2 regions of the Bacillus songklensis genome follow, and region 2 is predicted to be linked to the other one. Evidence: riboswitches for the same ligand, from Rfam matches in the RefSeq annotation. Region 2 holds a riboswitch; the other holds the start of a gene.

Region 1 (10,125 bases), on a different contig from region 2:
GGGTAAAATTAAAACGAAGAAATAAAAAAGATGAAGATGCCAAAAAGCGGTGAGAGCATTCCTCACCGCTTTTCTTGTTGTCTAACTCCGGCTCCGCTTTTCTTATGCCTGATAGCGCAAAATTGGTTTGCGGGCTGCAGTTGTCTCATCCAGACGTTTTACAACCGTTGTATGTGGCGCTTCCTGGACGATTTCCGGATTGTCCTCCGCTTCTTTGGCGATTTGGACCATGGCCTCGATGAACGCGTCCAGCGTCTCTTTGGCTTCGGTCTCTGTCGGCTCGATCATAATACATTCCTCTACATTCAGCGGGAAATAAATAGTTGGCGGATGATAACCGAAGTCCAATAAACGTTTGGCAATATCAAGCGTGCGAACGCCAAGCTTCTTCTGACGTCTGCCTGATAAAACAAATTCATGCTTACAATGACGGTCAAACGGCAAATCATAATACTCTGCAAGTCGTCTCATCATATAGTTCGCATTTAATACCGCATATTCCGTTACAGCCTTCAAGCCGTCAGGACCCATTGAACGAATATACGTATAAGCGCGTACATTAATGCCGAAGTTTCCATAGAACGGCTTCACGCGGCCAATTGATTGTGGACGATCATATTCGAAGTGGAATCCTTCTCCTGTTTTAATCAATACCGGCTTCGGCAAAAACGGAATTAACTCAGCTTTTACCCCTACAGGGCCAGAGCCAGGTCCGCCGCCGCCGTGAGGGCCTGTAAATGTTTTGTGAAGATTTAAATGGACGACATCAAATCCCATATCACCAGGACGCGCTTTGCTTAATACCGCATTTAAGTTCGCACCGTCATAGTAAAGCTTGCCGCCTGCTTCATGGACGATGTGGGCCATTTCTAAAATGTTTTCTTCAAACAACCCAAGCGTGTTCGGGTTTGTTAACATTAACGCAGCCGTATCAGGACCAACCACACGACGTAAATCTTCCAAATCTACTAACCCTTGCTCGTTTGATTTCACTGTTACCGTTTCAAGTCCTGCAACTGTCGCCGATGCAGGGTTCGTACCGTGAGCGGAGTCTGGCACAATAACTTTTGTACGATGTGTATCACCGTTCGCTTCATGATAGGCACGAATCATCATCAGCCCAGTCCATTCACCATGCGCACCAGCGGCCGGTTGTAATGTTACTTCGTCCATGCCCGTAATTTCTTTTAAATGCTCCTGCAAGTCATACATTAGTTCCATGGCGCCTTGCACCGTGGACTCTTCTTGTAATGGATGAACATGGGCAAAACCCGCCATACGAGCGGCTTGTTCGTTTACTTTCGGGTTATATTTCATCGTACAAGATCCCAGCGGATAGAAGCCTGAGTCTACCCCATGATTACGTCTTGATAAAGCTGTATAATGGCGCATAATATCAAGCTCTGATACCTCCGGCAAATTCGGTTCTTCTGTACGAATATAATCGGAAGGAATCAACTCTTCAATGTTGGTTTCAGGCACATCTAGCGCAGGCAGCGAATAGCCGATGCGTCCCTCTTTACTTAGTTCAAAAATGAGCGGTTGGTTTTCTTTATGCATGGAAATCCCCCAATTCCTTCACAAGTTGATCAATTTCTTGTTTTGTACGAAGTTCTGTCACAGCGAGTAACATATGATTTTCTAGTTCAGGATAATCGCGCCCTAAATCATAGCCGCCTATGATGCCTTTTGAAAGAAGATATGCGTTCACCTCTGAAATCGGTCGATTGAACGAAACGACGATTTCATTGAAGAATGGGCCGGTAAATGCGACATTCAATCCTTTTTCTTGGATTGCATTCATTGCATAACGCGCTTTATGAATATTTTGCAAAGCCATTTCTTTCACGCCTTTTTTTCCTAAAGCCGTCATGGCAACAGATGCTGCCAGCGCATTTAAAGCCTGATTGGAACAAATGTTAGAAGTCGCTTTATCACGGCGGATGTGCTGCTCGCGTGCCTGCAATGTTAGTACAAACCCGCGTTTTCCGTCTTCATCCGTTGTTTGACCGACAAGACGTCCCGGAATTTTTCTCATTAATTTTGTGGTTGTCGCAAAATATCCACAATGAGGGCCGCCAAACTGTGCAGGAATGCCGAATGGCTGTGCATCACCTACGACGATATCAGCTCCCAATTTCCCTGGAGGTGTTAACACCCCTAAAGCCAATGGATTGCTTGATACGATAAACATGCCTTTTTCCTGATGGGCAATTTTCTCAATTTCTTTTAACGGCTCAATTTGACCAAAAAAGTTTGGATATTGAACGACGACGCATGCCACATCGCTGTCCATTTTTGCAGCCAATCCTTCTACATCGGTCACTCCGCCTTTTGTTGGAATCTCGATAACCTCTAAATACTGACCTTTAGCATACGTTTTTAATACATCACGAGCTTCGGGATGAACGGATTTCGATACTAAAATTTTTTTATTCCGTGTCTGGCCTGCACTTAACATAGCGGCTTCCGCTAATGCTGTCCCTCCATCATACATAGAAGAGTTCGCAACATCCATTCCTGTCAATTCACAAATCATCGTTTGGAATTCAAAAATGGCCTGCAATTCACCCTGTGAAATTTCCGGCTGATACGGAGTATATGCCGTATAAAACTCTGAGCGGGAAATAACATGATCCACAATGATTGGCATGTAGTGATCATACACCCCTGCCCCTAGAAAGGAAGGATACTCTTTCATATTGATATTTTTAGCTGATAACTTGCTTAATTCTTTCACAAGTTCTGATTCAGATGCCGCTTCTTTTATGTTATATAATCCCTGAAAACGCACACTCTCCGGAATATCCGCAAACAACTCATCAACGGATTCTACACCAATTGTTTGCAGCATTTCTTTTTTGTCTTGTTCTGTCATTGGCAAATATCGATGCATCATACCTTTAGTTCCTCCCCTATTTGTACCGCTTATTTTGAACGCTTATAAAACGGTGTTGACACCACTCTTGCCTTTAGGCGTTTTTGTCTAATTTGCACTCCCACTTCTGTTCCAAGACCTGAAAATTCGGATTTTAAAAGCGCCACTCCCACATTTTTTTTAAGTGTTGGAGATTGAGTGCCTGTTGTAACCTCTCCGATTTTCTCATCTCCGATGAACACTTCGTAGCCATGTCGCGGAATGCCTTTATCAATCATTTCGATCCCCACAAGTTTTCTAGGAGCACCGCTTTCTTTCTGTTCTTTTAATACTTCTTTTCCGATAAAATCTTCTTTGTTCGTTTTCACGGCAAAGCCGATGCCCGCCTCAATCGGCGTAATATCTTTTGATAACTCCTGACCGTACAGCGGTAAATTCGCTTCAAATCGAAGAGTATCACGCGCACCCAGGCCGCAAGGAAGAACTCCCTCTTCTTTTCCAGCTTCTAAAATAGCATTCCATAGAGTTTGAGCGTCTTCTTTCCGGCAATAAATTTCGAATCCATCTTCCCCTGTGTAACCAGTACGGGAAACCAACGCTTTTACCCCCACCAATTCCACATCATCTTTAAAACGAAAAAACTTGATTTCTCCTAAATTTTCAGTTGTAAGTTTTTGTAAAACCCCTTCTGCCACAGGCCCTTGGAGCGCCAGCTGTGCGATATCGTCCGATACGTTCCTTAACATAACATCACCGCTTACATGCTGCTGAAGCCATTTGAAGTCTTTTTGAATGTTTGCAGCATTGACAACAAGCAGGTAGTCGCCATCTTGCTTTTTATAAATGAGCAAGTCATCTACTGTACCGCCGTCTTCATAACACATAGCCGTATATTGCGCCTTGCCGTCTGTTAATGCGGCAACATCATTTGTCATCACTTTTTGAAGAAACGCCAGGCTGTCAGACCCAATAACCGTTATTTCTCCCATGTGTGATACATCAAAAAGACCTGCTTTTGTTCTTACGGCTTCATGCTCTTCTTTAATGGAAGAAAACTGAACAGGAAGTTCCCATCCTCCAAAATCTATTAGTTTTGCACCTGATTGCTTGTATATATCATATAGCGGTGTTCTGTTCAGCTCTGTCATTTACAGCTCCCCCTTTAGTTCTTTTCAGTGAATATAAAAAAGGACAGACTACTCCCTAATATATTAGGAAGTCTCTGTCCTTTCACCTGAAAGTTTACCCGTCATCTGTCGTTTTATAGGTTTGCCTCGTGGGTGGCTTATATTGCAAGCACTCTCCAGAGTTGCGTCAAATAAGAGTCTTTTTGCCTGAGAGATTCGCTTTTTACTTGCTCCTTCGGCGCTGCATTTAAGCAGTCTCTCCCCTTATTCTCATTCGCCCATATAAAATTGTCATTTGTTGGTCATACTATTTGAAAACTACTTCAATACTCGATTCAAATCTTAAAATAAAAATAAGTTCGCAAAGTTCAAATGCATTGTTTATTTAAAAATTTCTGAATTACATTTACATCCTATCATTAATCTTTACAAAAGTTCAATAAAAATTTGAGGAAAGGGGTGTTTTACCATGAGCGTTGACATTTTGTTTGATGAAGAATGGACAAATCAGTTTCTCGAAAAGACAGAAGAAGACGGGCCTTGGGCTGATTGGGAACTGTATAAGCTGGCCTACCATATTCAAAAGCAAACGGTTATTCCTAAATTTGAAGGACTGCAAGCGCCCAAATATCTAGCTGATTTAGTTCCTCTTCCTCACCAATTAGAAGTAGCAAAACAAGTAGTAGAACAAATGAACGGAAAAGCCATTTTAGCGGATGAGGTAGGATTGGGAAAAACCATCGAGGCAGGTCTCATTTTAAAAGAATATATGATTCGCGGTCTCGTAAAAAAGGCATTGATTCTTGTTCCCGCTTCCCTCGTTTCCCAGTGGACAATGGAATTAAACCAGAAATTTTATATTCCTGCCGTTGCCCAGCGCAAATCATACGTATGGGACCAATGCGATATTGTGGTGTCATCAATCGATACAGCCAAACGCCCGCCTCACCGCGATCTTGTTTTCCAGCAAGACTACGATTTGGTGATTATCGATGAAGCTCATAAGCTAAAAAACAATAAAACCAAAAACTATGAATTTGTTCAGCAGCTGAAAAAGAAATTTTGCTTGCTATTAACAGCGACGCCGATCCAAAACAGATTGGAGGAAATTTTTAACCTTGTCTCCCTTTTGAAACCAGGGCATCTAGGAAACCAAACCTTTTTTGAAGAGTTGTTCTCAAAGAAAAACCGCGATGTGCAAAATGATGAGCACTTACGCGAACTTGTTAGCAAAGTCATGATTCGCAATCGGAGAGCAGACACAGGAATTGAGTGGACAAAACGAATTGTGCAAACAGTGCCGATTGAATTTTCAGCAGAAGAACGTGAACTTTATGAAAAAATTCTCTCTTATAAAGGAGATTTCCTTTCAAACAGTGCCTTTTCCATTTTAACGCTTCAACGAGAAGCTTGCAGCAGTCGTGAAGCGGTTTATATGACATTAAAAAACATGTTGAAACGCGAATCGGAAGAATACCAGCCTCCTCATCAAATGATTGAAGAGCTCTTAGAGATGATCGGGAATATTTCCCAAAATGCGAAAGCAGAAAAAGCGCTGGAACTTATTCAGCAAATTAATGATAAAGTCATCATTTTTACTGAATACCGTGCCACTCAGCTTTATTTACAGTGGTTCTTGAAACAACATGGCATTTCTTCCGTTCCCTTCCGTGGAGGATTCAAGCGAGGCAAGAAAGACTGGATGAGACAGTTATTCCAGCAAAATGCCCAAGTGTTAATCGCAACAGAAGCGGGCGGTGAAGGGATTAACTTACAATTCTGCCATCATATCATCAACTTTGATTTACCATGGAATCCGATGAGATTGGAGCAGCGCATCGGAAGGATTCACCGTCTCGGTCAACAACAAGATGTACACATTTATAATTTTGCTATTGCCAACACGATTGAAGAGCATATTTTAAAGCTTCTCTATGAAAAAATTAACTTGTTTGAACGAGTGATTGGTGAATTGGACGACATTTTAACACGACTTGAAATCAAGAACTTTGAAGAGCATATCCAGGATATTTTCCTGCACTCGAGCAGTGAAGGAGAAATGAAGATCAAGATGGATAATCTAACGTCCATCATCGAATTTGCCGAACAATTAAACGAAGGAGAGCCGCGTCATGCAGCAACATGAGATTCATTCTTTTTTAAAGCGCTACTTTACAGCCAACCATTGTGAGATTGTGGAGGAAACTCCTTTCTACTTAACAGTACAGCTTACCATTGAGATGGATAAGGAGCTCATGAATCGTCCTTTTTATTGGCACTATCTTGAAAAAACCGGGGGTATTCCAAATCCAGCAAAACTAACTCTCATTACGGATGCCAACTTTGATGATTCAAACATACGTGGAGAACGCATTCACTTTGGTTCTCCACGTTTACATCAAATATTTGCCTCTACTCAAAAATTTGGAGCATTTATCCGTTTATATGAGAATGTCCATCAAACCAAACCGGCCCAAATGCCCTTGCATCCTTGGGTCGGAATGAACGTAAAAATTTCTTATCACTGCAACTTAAAGAAAGATATTATGATGTCACTAGGGCTTCATCTGATTACCGGCTCAATTGTTTTATCTTTTCAAGAAAAACTGGAACAACAGGAATTATCAGCGAGAATTCCCGACTACTGTTTCACCCTTTCTCCTCTCATTAAACCGAAAAGCGGTTTAAACCGACTAAAGCAGTTTATTCGCGGGGAAATTGAACAAGATAATGATGAGTGGGCAGCCGAGGCCCAAAAAAAATGGAATGAAGATTTAGCACTGCTCAATCATTTTTATGAGGATATGGATGAAAAGCCAGAATGTTATGAAGTAGAAAAACAAGCGTTACAGGAGTTGTATGAACCTAAAATTATCGTCAACACCATTAACGGAGGTTTATTTTATTTAACGGATCAAACAACTAAGCAGCTCACTTCAGCTTAACCTCAACGACGAAAGGATGTGCCCCATTCTATGAGGCCGTTATGGACAGTTGTGTGCCTATGTTTAGGACTAATGCTCCCCCTCTCTGTTTCTCCTTCGATTATGATAACAGAGGCTGCTCCTCCGCCTGAGCCCATTCCTTCTTATGCAAAATGGAGCCGGCTGGCGATCAAAGAAGCTAAAAAACGATATCCGACTGCCCAAATTAAAGATTTCTTGTACGTGGGACGCGCAAAACAGGGAAGAGACAAGACATCAGAACGTTTTAAGCTTTGGGTCCAAAACCAAAATAAAGAATTTGGCTTATTGGTGACAGTTGTATTTGATACAAACACAGAAAAAGTGCAATCCATCTCATTTGTAGAAACACCGAATTAAAAGAATCCCCCAATATCGCTTTTGAATCAAAATTGTTACGGCATCCTTTGATTCAATGAATTTTTTATGATGATAAGATTTTAAAGGGTGCCCCCCGAACGACATGATTTGTGACGTTTTGGGACACCCCTTCTTTATGATTTCTTTTTTCGGTACCACATCATAATAGCAAAAGGAACGACTCCAAACCAACGGTGAATAAAAGAATCACGCTCTTCTTTTCGCTTTCGTCGTTGCTGTATCCGTTCTTCCTTCGGCTGGTCAATATAACGAACAAATTGCTGGGTCACAAATTTCACATAATCATTTGTAGACATCGTTCAATACCACCTCATTCATTATTATGTCCGAGGAGCTTCATCCTTAATCAATGAAAGGATTTCTTCACAAACATGGTCCACCTGTTTTCCTGTTGTGTGAATGGTAATATCCGCTTGTTCGTAAAACGGTTGACGCCACTCATATAATGCCTTTGCTTTCTCAAAATTTTGATGGTGGAGAAGAGGGCGTGTATGGTCATCTTGTAAACGGGCCCAGATTTCTTTAAAATCACAGTGCAAGTAAATGACAGTTCCGCCCTCTTTCATCCATCGGCGGTTCTCCTCTTTCATAAAGAGCCCTCCACCCGTTGTAATGATGATATCGTTCGTTGGAAGCTGTTCAAGAACAGCCGTCTCAAATAAACGGAATTTTTCTTCTCCTTCTTCTGCGAAAATATCATTAATGGTTCTCCCGGTTTGCTGTTCGATATAATGATCCGTGTCCACCACCGGAACATTAAGTCTTCTAGCTAATTCAGCACCAACAGTGGTTTTGCCAGAGCCCATGAATCCTACAAGATATAAAGCTTTCATTTTTCTTCCCCCTTGATTATAGCTTTTTCCATTTTATCATTTTACCGCTTTCTCTTTCTATTTCCGCTAATACTTTATGTTGCCTGTCAGAGGAAAGCTGACAATGAATTTCAATCGTCATCCATCCATCTTGCACTGACCGCAATATATAGGTCACCTCACCTTGAGGATACAATTGCGTTTCCCTCTCTCCTGGCACATCCTCTTCTCCAAAACTCCGAGGCGCATCCACAAGCGCCAGCTCCAATAAATTCTCCATCTCATAATAATCACTCACACTTTTTGAAAAAAGGGCTTCAGCTACATATACTTGCAGCTGCTGATGCACGACGAAGAAAATAAGCAATGACAGCAGTAACGCCAAGGGCAGCACGAAGCCCTTTTCATCACGAGGCACTTTGTCCCCCATCGCTATTGAAAAGACTGATTCTTTCCGCATACAAACGATTCTCCAAATCACGAACCTGAACTATAATTCCATGACTGACTTTGATAAACTGAACGGATGAAATGTTTTGCAGCAACACCTCATGTCCGGTTCCCACTACTCGCCGGCGTATCATCTGACCGTATCTCTCATATGTTACTTTTTGTTGTCTATAGTTGGTGAAAGTCAATTTCTGATCGTTACATTCAACATCATATCCTTCCCGTAATTCAAGCGTTAACTGCTGCAGAAAAATGTCCCATTCCAATTTAGATAAGGAAACAGCCACAACTTGCTGCTCCTTTGTCATTTTGATTATAACCGGCAAAAAAGACATCATCATTAAAAATAAAGAAAAAGTGATTAACATCTCTAAAAGTGTATAGCCGCCCTCTCTTCTCATCTTTTTATATAATCACACCTCTTTTTACTCTGTTTCGATAAATTTTCCCAGTAAATACACACTTTAAATAGCGATTGCTCTTCAACTTGCCAGCTCACTTCATATACAATTCCATTTAACAGTCGACGAGACGGGGAAGGAGAAGCCCCGTCATACTTATACTCCAGCACTTTCTCATGCAATAACTTCACAGCCGCTTTATCAATATCAATGTCCTTCCTCTCCTGCTTAATCTGGATATATAACGGAAGTATGTGTGCAAGCAGCAGGAAAAGAATTGAAAACGCAACGAGCATTTCAAGCAATGTATAACCCCTACAACTTTTCAGCATAAAAACGTCCCTTTCCGAGCATAAACACCATTTCGTAAGTAAGAGAACCAGATGAGATAAAAAACGTCCCTGATTTTGAAATATTGCCATTGCCAAGAAACTTAATTTGAGATCCTAATGTAGCAAACTGAATACGAAGACGTGAATCGTAAGATCGTGTGAAAAGAGGGCTCGATATGCTGCCTGCGACGATAAAATACTCATTTTTGTCCGATGAAAACCTTAGAGACACCGCTTGTCCTCTTGTGATAGCCGCCTCTTGTGCATAAAATATATCCGTTTCTAATTGCTTCATAAACCAATGCAGCCGGTAATACTCCATAAGCGGCTCTATTTTGACAATGGTTACAAACATGATGGCATGAACAATGGCCAGAACGATCAGCACCTCGAGGACGGTAAATCCGTTATGATGTAGTCGCTGTTGTGGCTGTGTCACTTTCTTTTACCTCTCCATTCACAATCTCAATTCCATCTCCGTTGGGACACTTGGTTTCCTTAATGTAGCCGTCAGTTTTTAATTGATCGAGGGTAGGAATTTTATTTTCATTTTCTATTTTATATACTTCTACTTGAGCTTGTACTGTTTTGATATAAGCCTCACATCCTTTATCATTAATCGCGCCATTGTTCTTCAATAAATTGGGAACCGTAATTAACAGCAAGATAGAGATCACCAACATGACCACGAGCATCTCGATTAATGTAAACCCGTTTTTCTTCACGAGCTGTCTCCTCATTTCTTTTCCTCCTTTTCTTTTATCCCGCATTAACGGGCAGT
Region 2 (10,125 bases):
TCCGGAGGAGTTTGAATTGCCGGTTTGGATGATTGTGCTGCTAAAACTTTCGCTTTATGAGGGATTTCGATGGCTGGTTTTAATAATTGTACGGCCAATACTTTCGTTTTATCCGGAATTGGCAACATTGCTTCTATATAAGTCCAATCATCAAGAAGATTATTTTCTTGTTTTATATGATCAATGGTTATACCATATTGTTGTCCAAATTTCTGAAAGTTATCACCTTTGAAAACTTGATATTCGGTATGAGCCTCGGCCGTACTACTTTGTAGACCTATAAATGTAAATGCGGCTGCACAAGCTACAATGAATGATTTCATGTATGTGTTTTTCATGGATGCTACCTCCTGAAAATCCTTATGATTTAACTCTAGCATAGGCTCGTACTCATTTCACCGAACGATTCAGTTACATTTCTTTTAGTTTGATGAACAACATTACAGGTATGAGACGAATATGACATTATTCCTATGTAAATGTCATATTCCATCCAGCATTTATGAATAACAGGTATATATTACCGTGATATTTTCAGCTTTTTAGAGAGTTTTGTTTTCTTAAAGTAATAAAGTGAAGTTTTAAATTAGTGAGAGTGTGACTGATGACGAGTTGAACCAATTGGGCTGGTACGTACAGGCAATTGGTTTCATCTTTCGTGATGTTGAAATGTCCTGCTCGCTGTCAGGGATAACGAAAGAAGATGAAGTGGGGGAGTGTTCATGCCCGGAACTTGATAAAATATGTAATGGAAGAATTAAAACGTAAAGGGTGTTTTGCATGCAAACGTACATTGTAGTTGGAGCTGGAATTCTTGGGGCGTCTACCGCTTATCACCTCGCAAAGGCAGGAGCGAATGTTACATTGGTTGATCGCCAAGATGTGGGACAAGCCACTGATGCAGCAGCGGGGATTGTCTGCCCCTGGCTCTCGCAACGCCGTAATCAAGCCTGGTACGCATTAGCAAAAGGCGGGGCCAGATACTATGCTGATTTGATTAAGCAATTGGAAGAGGATGGTGAAACGGATACAGGCTATAAACGAGTAGGCGTCATAAGTCTCCATACAGATGATGGAAAACTGGATAAGATGGAGGAAAGGGCGCATAAACGCCGTGAGGACGCTCCGGAAATTGGCGACATTACTCGCCTATCGCCGGCCGAAACGAAAATCTTATTTCCGCCTTTGTCAGAACAATATGGTTCTGTCCATATAAGCGGAGCGGCTCGTGTGAATGGAAGGGCTCTCCGTCAATCTCTTGTAAATGCTGCCAGAAAACATGGAGCTGCCATTCTTCAAGGAGATGCGGCCTTAGTCTATCAAGGCAATCAAGTCATGGGTGTTAAGGTAGAGGGGAGGACGTTACGATCTGATCTGGTGATTATAACAGCAGGTGCCTGGGCAAACGAGCTATTGCAGCCGCTGGGCATCAGTTTTTTAGTGACATATCAAAAAGCGCAAATCGTTCATCTCCACCTGCCAGACACGGATACTGGCAGCTGGCCGGTTGTGATGCCGCCAAACGACCAGTACATTCTCGCATTTGAAGACGGCCGGGTGGTGGCAGGGGCCACACATGAAAATGAGACCGGATTCGACTGCCGGGTGACAGCGGGAGGAATGCATGAAATTTTTGATAAAGCGTTGTCAGTTGCTCCGGGTCTGGCGAATGGCACGGTGCTTGAAACAAGGGTAGGATTTAGACCGTTCACGCCGGGTTTTCTTCCTGTAATCGGCGCATTGCCAGGCTATGAAGGGGTGTTAATTGCCAATGGACTAGGTGCTTCAGGGTTAACGGTTGGACCTTACCTGGGTTCTGAACTTGCAAAGCTTGCTCTGGGCAAACCCACGGAAATTGACCTTGGTCACTATGATGTAGCCGGGGCACTTGAACGGTCAAATAATTAACATAATAAAACAATGAAGAATAAAGCCATTGCCAGGCGCTGAAAGAGGAACAGAGGTGTTGGGGAAAAGGAGGTCAAGATTAATCGGTGTGAAGCTTATCATAACATAAATAGTTTATAAATTAGCTTCTTTTTTACCGTGAATTTATTTAAAAAGAGGATGACTCCATAGGTATGTCTTTTTATGCCTCTAGAGTCATCCTCTTCTACTAGCGCTTATTTCGTGATTTATCTTCATCATAATGTCGTTGTGGGACCATATGAGAAATTGCATCATTTACAACGGCTGTTGCTTTTCTCGCATTATGCTCCTCATCTTTTGCATTCTGTTCAATTACTTCCGGTTTATGTTCGGGCACTTCCAGAACCTCCTTATATTAAGATGATTTTTCTATATACATATATTTGGTTAAACCATTCAAAAAATGTAAGGAAATTCTTAGGGGAGGCATGAGGTTCCCAACCCATTTTGTAAGATGCTCATAAAAATGAATATTCAAAAAATAATGTTTTAGCATCCTGAGTCTTGACTTATTCTTTACAAGTGACTATAATTGCATTTGTTAATTTCATAACATTCGGATGAACCATACAGGAGAAGATCAACCGATCTACCGATGGGGCAAAAAGCTGGTCGGACAGCTTTGAAACTCTCAGGTCTTGGATACAAGTAGAACTGCATGGGGACGAATCTCTGGAGAGACTCCCTCCTGTCGCCAAACGACACGGAGGAAACAGGGCACCGAAGGAGCAAATCCGTTGGTACAACGAACGGATAATCTCTCAGGTAAAAGGACAGAGACAAGCGACAGAAAAGACCGATCCCGAATCGGTTTATTTTTCTATCCCTTGTATCTCCAGAGACCATTTCATTTGAATGAAATGGTTTTTTATTTTTTCTTTCATAGAGAATGGAGATGGAGACAGTGAGTCAAGTATTAGAAGTAATTAACCATTATGTATGGGGGCTTCCTACCTTGATCCTTCTTGTAGGAACAGGGATCCTCCTTACAGTGCGCCTGCGGGGCCTACAATTTTCAAAACTTTGGTATGCCCATAAGCTGGCGTTTGGAAAATCGGAGGATCATTCCTCAGCCGGAGATATTAGCCACTTTCAGGCACTGATGACCGCCATGGCGGCCACCATTGGAATGGGGAACATAGCCGGGGTTGCAACGGCAGTGTCCATCGGGGGACCTGGTGCGGTATTTTGGATGTGGATTACCGCCCTTTTCGGAATGGCAACAAAATATTCAGAGGCCATTCTCGCGGTAAAATATCGAGTCAATGGTGCAAACGGAGAATACTCCGGCGGTCCGATGTATTATCTGGAACGCGGCTTAGGGAAAAAATGGCTGGCTGTGCTATTTGCCATTTTTGGTGCAACCGCCTCTTTTGGAATCGGAAATATGGTACAGTCCAATTCGGTTGCCGAGGCAATGAGAATTAACTTTTCCGTATCTCCAATCGTTAGCGGTATTTTGATGGCTGTTTTTATTGCGATTGTGATTCTGGGAGGGGTTAAAAAAATCGGGAAAGTCACCGGGTATTTCGTTCCGGTAAAAGCCTTCTTTTATATCATTGCTGGACTAATTATTATCTTTTATCATATTGATCAAGTTCCAACAGCATTTTCGCTTATTTTTTCGGGTGCATTTAACGGTACCGCGGCTGCCGGCGGCTTTGTTGGAGCGACAGTTGCATCCGCCATCCAAATCGGTGTGGCGCGAGGTGTGTTTGCAAACGAAGCTGGATTAGGAAGCGCACCGATTGCAGCTGCAGCGGCCAAAACCGACTCTCCGGCCAAACAAGCGCTTGTATCCATGACAGGAACGTTCCTTGATACATTTGTCGTATGTACCATTACCGGTCTAGTATTGATTACGACAGGAGCGTGGCAATCTGGAAAAACAGGTGTAGAAGCGACGACACTCGCTTTCCAATCCGTATTCGGTAGCACAGGAAGTATGGTTCTTGGTATCGCTATTATTTTGTTTGCCTATTCAACGATTCTCGGCTGGTCGTATTATGGAGAAAAATGTGTAGAGTACCTATTCGGCCGGAATGCTGTTCGGTACTACCGCTACATTTTTGTCGGAATGGTTGCAGTCGGCGCCAATTTAAAACTTGGGCTGGTCTGGACATTTTCTGACATCGCAAACGGCTTGATGGCGATTCCCAACCTAATCGGCCTAATCGGCCTAAGCGGCGTAGTCGTCGCAGAAACAAACCGCTTCCTGCAAGCAAAAAAATCACCGGATTCCCACGAGCAAATCGCAAGTTAACCTAATGAAAGAGGCTGTAGAATGATTATGATCCCACTCTACAGCCTTTTCTTTCACATCTCATCTCTATATGAGGCACCTACACATATTTATCAAGCTAAATCAAAAATGTGTCCTTACTATGTTTTAGATGGAATTACCAATATTTTGGAACCACTCGCATGACAGTATTGGCTGCTGTTGTTCGGATAAAGTACATCAAGAAATTTGTAATCGTTTCTTCCTTGCCGAAGAAAAAGTGGATAAATTGATTCATTTCTATAGATACCTACAATATTGATCATCAGTTTTTCAAATGAACTCGGGCTTAACTCTCCTATTTTTGCAGGTGGAAATGCAGTAGTTGGTGTAATATAAAAGTCATAGGTTTCATGGAAGGACTCCATCGAATATGCGGCTTTGTCCCACTCCCTGATACTGAGTATAAATTCTTCGGCTGAGGTTGCTTTACCAAGAAGACCTAACATCCAGGTTGTTGGTTCCACATCATTAAACATTGCTTTCCGTCCAAGTACTTCTTCCAATGATGATAAGGTTGCAGCCACCTCACCAAAATACATCGTTAAATAACTTTTAGCGATTTTATTCCCATCCACAGGTGCATCCCTTTCTTCAACGATATGTCCCATTGATTCTAGTATTCTTGCTGTCTTCATAACAGCATTCTTACATTCTGGATGAACCGTGGTTCCTATTGGAGATGTAACCGAAAAGGCAATTCTGAGTTGTTTTTCATTAGGTGTCTGAGCCATCTGCAAATAGTTCCCATGGAAAGGAGGAGCCAGATAAGCAGCTGCTTTTTCAAATGTATGTAACTCATCTAACATTGCCGCACTATCTCTCACAGACCTTGTGAGGACATAATCAACGCAAGCACCTTGCCAACTTCTTCCGTATTTTGGTCCCACAGGTGTTCTGCCTCTTGTTGGCTTTAGAGCAAATAAGCCGCAATAAGCGGCAGGAATCCGAATGGATCCTCCTCCATGTAAGGAATACCCGACATGTTCTCACCTCTTTATTACAGTGAAAATAGAACTTCCACCGATATTTTCTCTACTTATTCAACAATCATGATAATAGGCGGATGATATAGGTATTCCATTAGATTTTTTCCGTCATCTTCGGCAGCTCGTCCTTCTGGGCTTGCCAATGCTTGATGTAGTGTATCCATGTTTTCAAACCCGAGTTCAGTCATTAAGTAAAGGTTTAAGCTGGTATTTTGTGACTGAATGACTCGTTGTATCGATTCACTCTTAATATGCGGAATCTTCTTTCCAAGAGGAACATGAACATCGAAGTAATGCTTTTCAAATCCCTCTTTGTCCTTTGGTTGTTCATAAAGAATAATAATTTTAGCCAATAGACGATACCCCCTATGTCAAATTATTCTATTGTATTCTATCGTTTTTTGAGGTATTCCTATTGATAGAAAACTCTACATGGTCTTTCACTTGCTTTATTGAATTTTCTTCAAGCAGCTCTTTATTGACAAAGAGACGAAACATAACTCGCACGAACCTCCAACAGAACCTTTTGTATAGAAAATCCACACTGAAGTTTGAACAGAGCCTTTTATAGATAAAGCAGACTGACTTAAAATTGTCTAAATATATTTAAGCATAGGGCTAAGAAAATCTAGTTGTACGGTTGTGTTGAGTTTCCAAATATTACATACTAGGTATGTACTATTATAAAAATGTGTTGGAGAGCATTCCATTCCCAGGCTTCAATTGAGATTATATGTACTAAGTAAGGAGAGAAAAAATATTGTTCTTTCGTAAATTTTTTGGATTAGATAAAAAGAAACCGAAACCGCGGGCTCAAGAAGAAGCAAAAAAGAGAACGATTCCGTTAAAACCCGCTTTTTATAATGAGGAAGAGGTTATACTGGATGAATTTAAGCATCTCCGGACACCACAGAAAATTTTACATTTAGTGCAGGAAGTAACCAAGCCGTCACAGAAACGAAATTATGGTAACTATGAAATAAATTACAGCTACAATACATCCGCAAAAGAATTTGTTAAAGCATCATTGGCAAATAGAAATCGTACGCATCCAAAATGCCGCATGCCTCCCTTTCAACAGTATTATTCCACTTTTTCCGATATGAATAAGGAACAACAAAATTGGTACTTTTATTGGAGAGAAAGGGTGCTAAATGGTGAATATTTAAGCACAGATTTAAGCTACATTTACGTGTTTGTATATGAATTAATTAATTATTCGTTTAATCCAAAAGCGTCGTTTAATGTGAGTATGTTGGCGAGACTCTATGAAGCGTACAAGGAACAACATCATAGTAAGAGGTTTGAATGGTTAATCGGTGATTTGCTTTATGAGTTAGGAGAAAATGAATTAGCGGAAAAATGGAGTCCGTATACACCCCAAATTCCGCCCCTTTATAAACAGCTAAAAGAAAAGGAAAATGATCTAGCTAGAATCTCTATTACATACTGGAAAGGTTATTTGCAAGCCAACAGAGATACGAAGTTTTATTCTGAAAATAAGAATAAAGTCTATAAAACCTTCAAGGATTGCATTCACTTACTCGAAGAACATAGAAAAAAAGAGACAGGAAAACGACTCATTAATTTGTATTTTGAAACAAAAGATGAGCAGCATCACCGGTATTTATTAACCGGAATGGTTTCATTAAGGGATTACCATGGGAACTATGTCACATTAGATGTTCAAAATATTCATCCAACCCCATTTATCTATAAAGACGTGTCCGCTTTTTTTAGATTAGCAGAGAACGTAACAAGGCTCCTAAATGGTGAAAAACGTCAATTGCAGATTGAAGAGGGTCTCTTCCCAGATGGTTTAAAGGAAGAAATGGTGGAATATATGTCAAAACCAAAAGAAAAAACTCGCTTCAAAACGGTTAAGAAAAAGGAAAAGGAAGAAAGCGGAAGTGCTATTCCTCCTAAACCTGAAAAACATCCAAGAGTAATCATTGAATTTGATGATGAAAGAATTAAAGCGCTGTCCCAACAAAGCGATGAATTGGTACAAGAAGTAGAAAATAGGGCATCAGAATACGAAAATGAAGATAAGTTCATTGAGGTTGGGAATGATGAAGAGAAAGAGAAGAAACAAGAAAAAACGGCGACTACCGTATCTAATCCCACTCCAAGTGGATTAGATCACTTTTTTAGTAGCGGAGGAGAAATTGACGAAGAAGAAATACAAGAGTTTGTTGGCCAGCTAGGTGAGGTTGAAAAAGAATTTTTAAAACAGTTCAATGAACTGGAATGGTCAAAAGCTGAGGCGGTCCATTTCTTGAAATCGAAGGGGAAGATGCCGGGTGTATTTTTAAGCGAAATGAATGAAAAAGCCCAAGAAATATTAGAAGATAATCTCATCCAAGATGAGGGAGAAAACCTTGTTATTTATGAAGAATTTGAATCGATTATCACGATGGTAAAGGAGAGGTAGTGCATGAAAATAAAAAAGCGAGATTCCTCAGCAATACTAAACTCTTTGGCTGGCGGGGTTGTTCCAAATAGAGGAATACAGCATATCATGGTTGGTCGTGCAGATGAGGCAAGGCAGATCATGACAGACTTGGATAATGTTAAAAAAGGTTCATCCGTTATCAAGTTTTTTATTGGTCCATTCGGGAGCGGGAAAAGCTTCATTCACGGGTTTATTAAACAACTTGCTTTCAATGAAAAATTTGTGGTAACATCAGCGGATTTCACACCTGAAAGGCGATTGTATGGAACAGAGGGGAAAGCTGTTGCTTTGTATAGTGAGCTAATGAAAAATTTATCAACATCTACACAACCGGAAGGAAATGCTCTTCCCAGTATTTTAGATAAATGGATAAACGATGTTCAGACAAAGATAATGGCGGACAAAGAATACGGAACTGTTGAATTTGATAATCCTGATTTTGTGAAAGATGTTGAAAAAGAAATAACAAATGTTGTTTCAAAAATGGATGACCTAACTGGCGGGTTTGACTTCGCACGTATTTTAATTTTATATTTCAAAGGATTTGTTCAAGATAATCAAGACTTACAACGGCGTGTCCTGCGTTGGTTAAGGGGAGAATACGGAACAAGAACAGAAGCAAAAGCAGACTTAGGTGTGCGGGATATCATTGATGATAACAACTGGTATAACTACATAAAGATCGTCTCTCAGTTTGTGAAACAGATTGGATATTCCGGTCTTGTGGTGAACTTGGATGAAGCGATTAATTTATACAAAATCACTCATCCGCAAACAAGAGATAAAAACTACGAGACTATCCTAAAAATCTATAATGATACACTCCAAGGCAACATTGAGGGTCTCTATATTACGTTTGGTGGAACAGTGGAATTTTTAGAAGATGAAAGACGCGGCTTGTTTAGTTATGGAGCGTTAAAGCGCCGTCTTGAAACCAATCGATTTGAAACAAATGAGTTTCGAGATTTGTCTCAACCTGTTATTAAGCTGACTCCTCTAAAGAGTGATGAAACCTTTTTATTGCTGCAAAAATTGAGAGATATCCATGCTGCTCATCTTGATTACCAAACAACTATCACCGATGATGAAATCAAAAGGTTCATTATCAAAGAATATAATCGTCCCGGGGCTTCTGAACATCTGACGGTAGGGGATATCATTAGAGGATTTCTTGGAGCATTAAATATTTTACATCAGAATCCAAATTACAATAGGGAAGACGTGTTTGGTAAAGAAGAAATTCAAGAAAGCCAATCATCCACTACATATTCGAGATTTTCCAGAACAGAAGGGTAGGCGGTTACGATGAGTTCATTTCAATTGTTATCAAATTTTCTTCAAAAGAAAATTTGGGATATGAAATGGGAAAGTTTCACCCCGGTTCAAGATAAGGCGATTCCAGCTATTATTGAGACTGAAAATGATATGATTCTTTCAGCAGGGACTGCTTCCGGTAAGACAGAAGCAGCCTTTTTGCCAATTTTGACTAAGGTTGAAAAGGGAGCAAGCCAGTCCCTAAAAGTGCTATATGTATCTCCATTAAAGGCACTTATTAATAATCAGTTTGAGCGAATTGAAAAGCTGTGTGAATACATGGATATTTCTATTCACCGCTGGCACGGAGATGTATCTCAAAGCAAGAAACAGAAGTTTATCAAAAATCCGTCGGGAATATTGCAAATTACACCGGAATCAATTGAGAGTCTATTTATCAACCGCCCTGGGGTCTTAAAGGCCATTTTCAAAGAATTAGAATTCATTGTCATTGACGAAATCCACTCTTTTGTTGATAAAGAAAGAGGTGTGCAGTTACGTTCGCTGCTGTCTAGAATTGAAGACATAACCAATAAGAGACCTAGGATTGTGGGATTATCTGCAACCATCGATAACTTTGAATTCGTTAAAGAATGGGTGAATTATTTATCTCCTGAAAATGTACAAATTATTGAGGATGAAGGCTCTGATAAAGAGCTGCTATATCATTTAATGTATTTCCAAGCAGATCATGACAATAAAAAGCCTGTTGAACTATTTGTGGATATGAGGGAATTAACGAGAGAACAAAAATCGATTATATTTTGCAACAGCAGGGGGGCTGTTGAGGAAACTACCGTTTTCTTAAATCGATTGGCGGAACGAGATCATGCTGGTGAAACATATTATGCCCATCATTCTTCTATCGATAAGCGAGAAAGAGAATACGTAGAAAAAACGATGTTCGAAACTAAATCACCAAAAAGTGTCGTTGCAACAAGTTCTCTGGAATTAGGGATTGATATAGGGGACGTGGACCTTGTTATACAGTTGGACAGCACATTTACGGTTTCTTCTCTTAAACAACGTCTTGGACGTTCGGGCCGAAAACGAAACTCTAATCAAATATTGCAGCTTTATAGTACAAACAGTGACAGTCTTCTTCAATCAATAGCGGTCATGGAACTGGCATTGGATAAATGGATTGAGCCTGCAAA

What was found. A riboswitch is a leader RNA that binds a small molecule or an ion and turns the genes downstream of it on or off. The one in region 2 is predicted to bind glycine.
Region 1: it holds a riboswitch for glycine, as region 2 does, so the genes downstream of both, gcvT (glycine cleavage system aminomethyltransferase GcvT) here and ACFOU2_RS18780 (alanine/glycine:cation symporter family protein) in region 2, are expected to answer to the same signal.

What each region holds. Positions count from the first base shown of each region.
Region 1 is NZ_JBHRZT010000020.1:375,754-385,878, forward strand. Features, by position in the region: gene ACFOU2_RS04920 (rhodanese-like domain-containing protein) at 1-25, shown strand, start outside; gene gcvPB (aminomethyl-transferring glycine dehydrogenase subunit GcvPB) at 103-1,560, opposite strand; gene gcvPA (aminomethyl-transferring glycine dehydrogenase subunit GcvPA) at 1,553-2,899, opposite strand; gene gcvT (glycine cleavage system aminomethyltransferase GcvT) at 2,929-4,026, opposite strand; glycine riboswitch at 4,191-4,279, opposite strand; gene ACFOU2_RS04940 (DEAD/DEAH box helicase) at 4,475-6,151, shown strand; gene ACFOU2_RS04945 (YqhG family protein) at 6,138-6,950, shown strand; gene ACFOU2_RS04950 (YqzG/YhdC family protein) at 6,981-7,328, shown strand; gene ACFOU2_RS04955 (YqzE family protein) at 7,463-7,645, opposite strand; gene ACFOU2_RS04960 (shikimate kinase) at 7,670-8,182, opposite strand; gene comGG (competence type IV pilus minor pilin ComGG) at 8,199-8,579, opposite strand; gene comGF (competence type IV pilus minor pilin ComGF) at 8,569-9,012, opposite strand; gene comGE (competence type IV pilus minor pilin ComGE) at 9,009-9,344, opposite strand; gene comGD (competence type IV pilus minor pilin ComGD) at 9,328-9,783, opposite strand; gene comGC (competence type IV pilus major pilin ComGC) at 9,752-10,084, opposite strand.
Region 2 is NZ_JBHRZT010000072.1:733-10,857, forward strand. Features, by position in the region: gene ACFOU2_RS18765 (cell wall hydrolase) at 1-338, opposite strand, end outside; gene ACFOU2_RS18770 (NAD(P)/FAD-dependent oxidoreductase) at 781-1,908, shown strand; gene ACFOU2_RS18775 (hypothetical protein) at 2,117-2,266, opposite strand; glycine riboswitch at 2,592-2,716, shown strand; gene ACFOU2_RS18780 (alanine/glycine:cation symporter family protein) at 2,825-4,192, shown strand; gene ACFOU2_RS18785 (amidase family protein) at 4,312-5,163, opposite strand; gene ACFOU2_RS18790 (EthD family reductase) at 5,250-5,552, opposite strand; gene ACFOU2_RS18795 (TerB N-terminal domain-containing protein) at 5,960-7,633, shown strand; gene ACFOU2_RS18800 (ATP-binding protein) at 7,637-8,950, shown strand; gene ACFOU2_RS18805 (DEAD/DEAH box helicase) at 8,960-10,125, shown strand, end outside.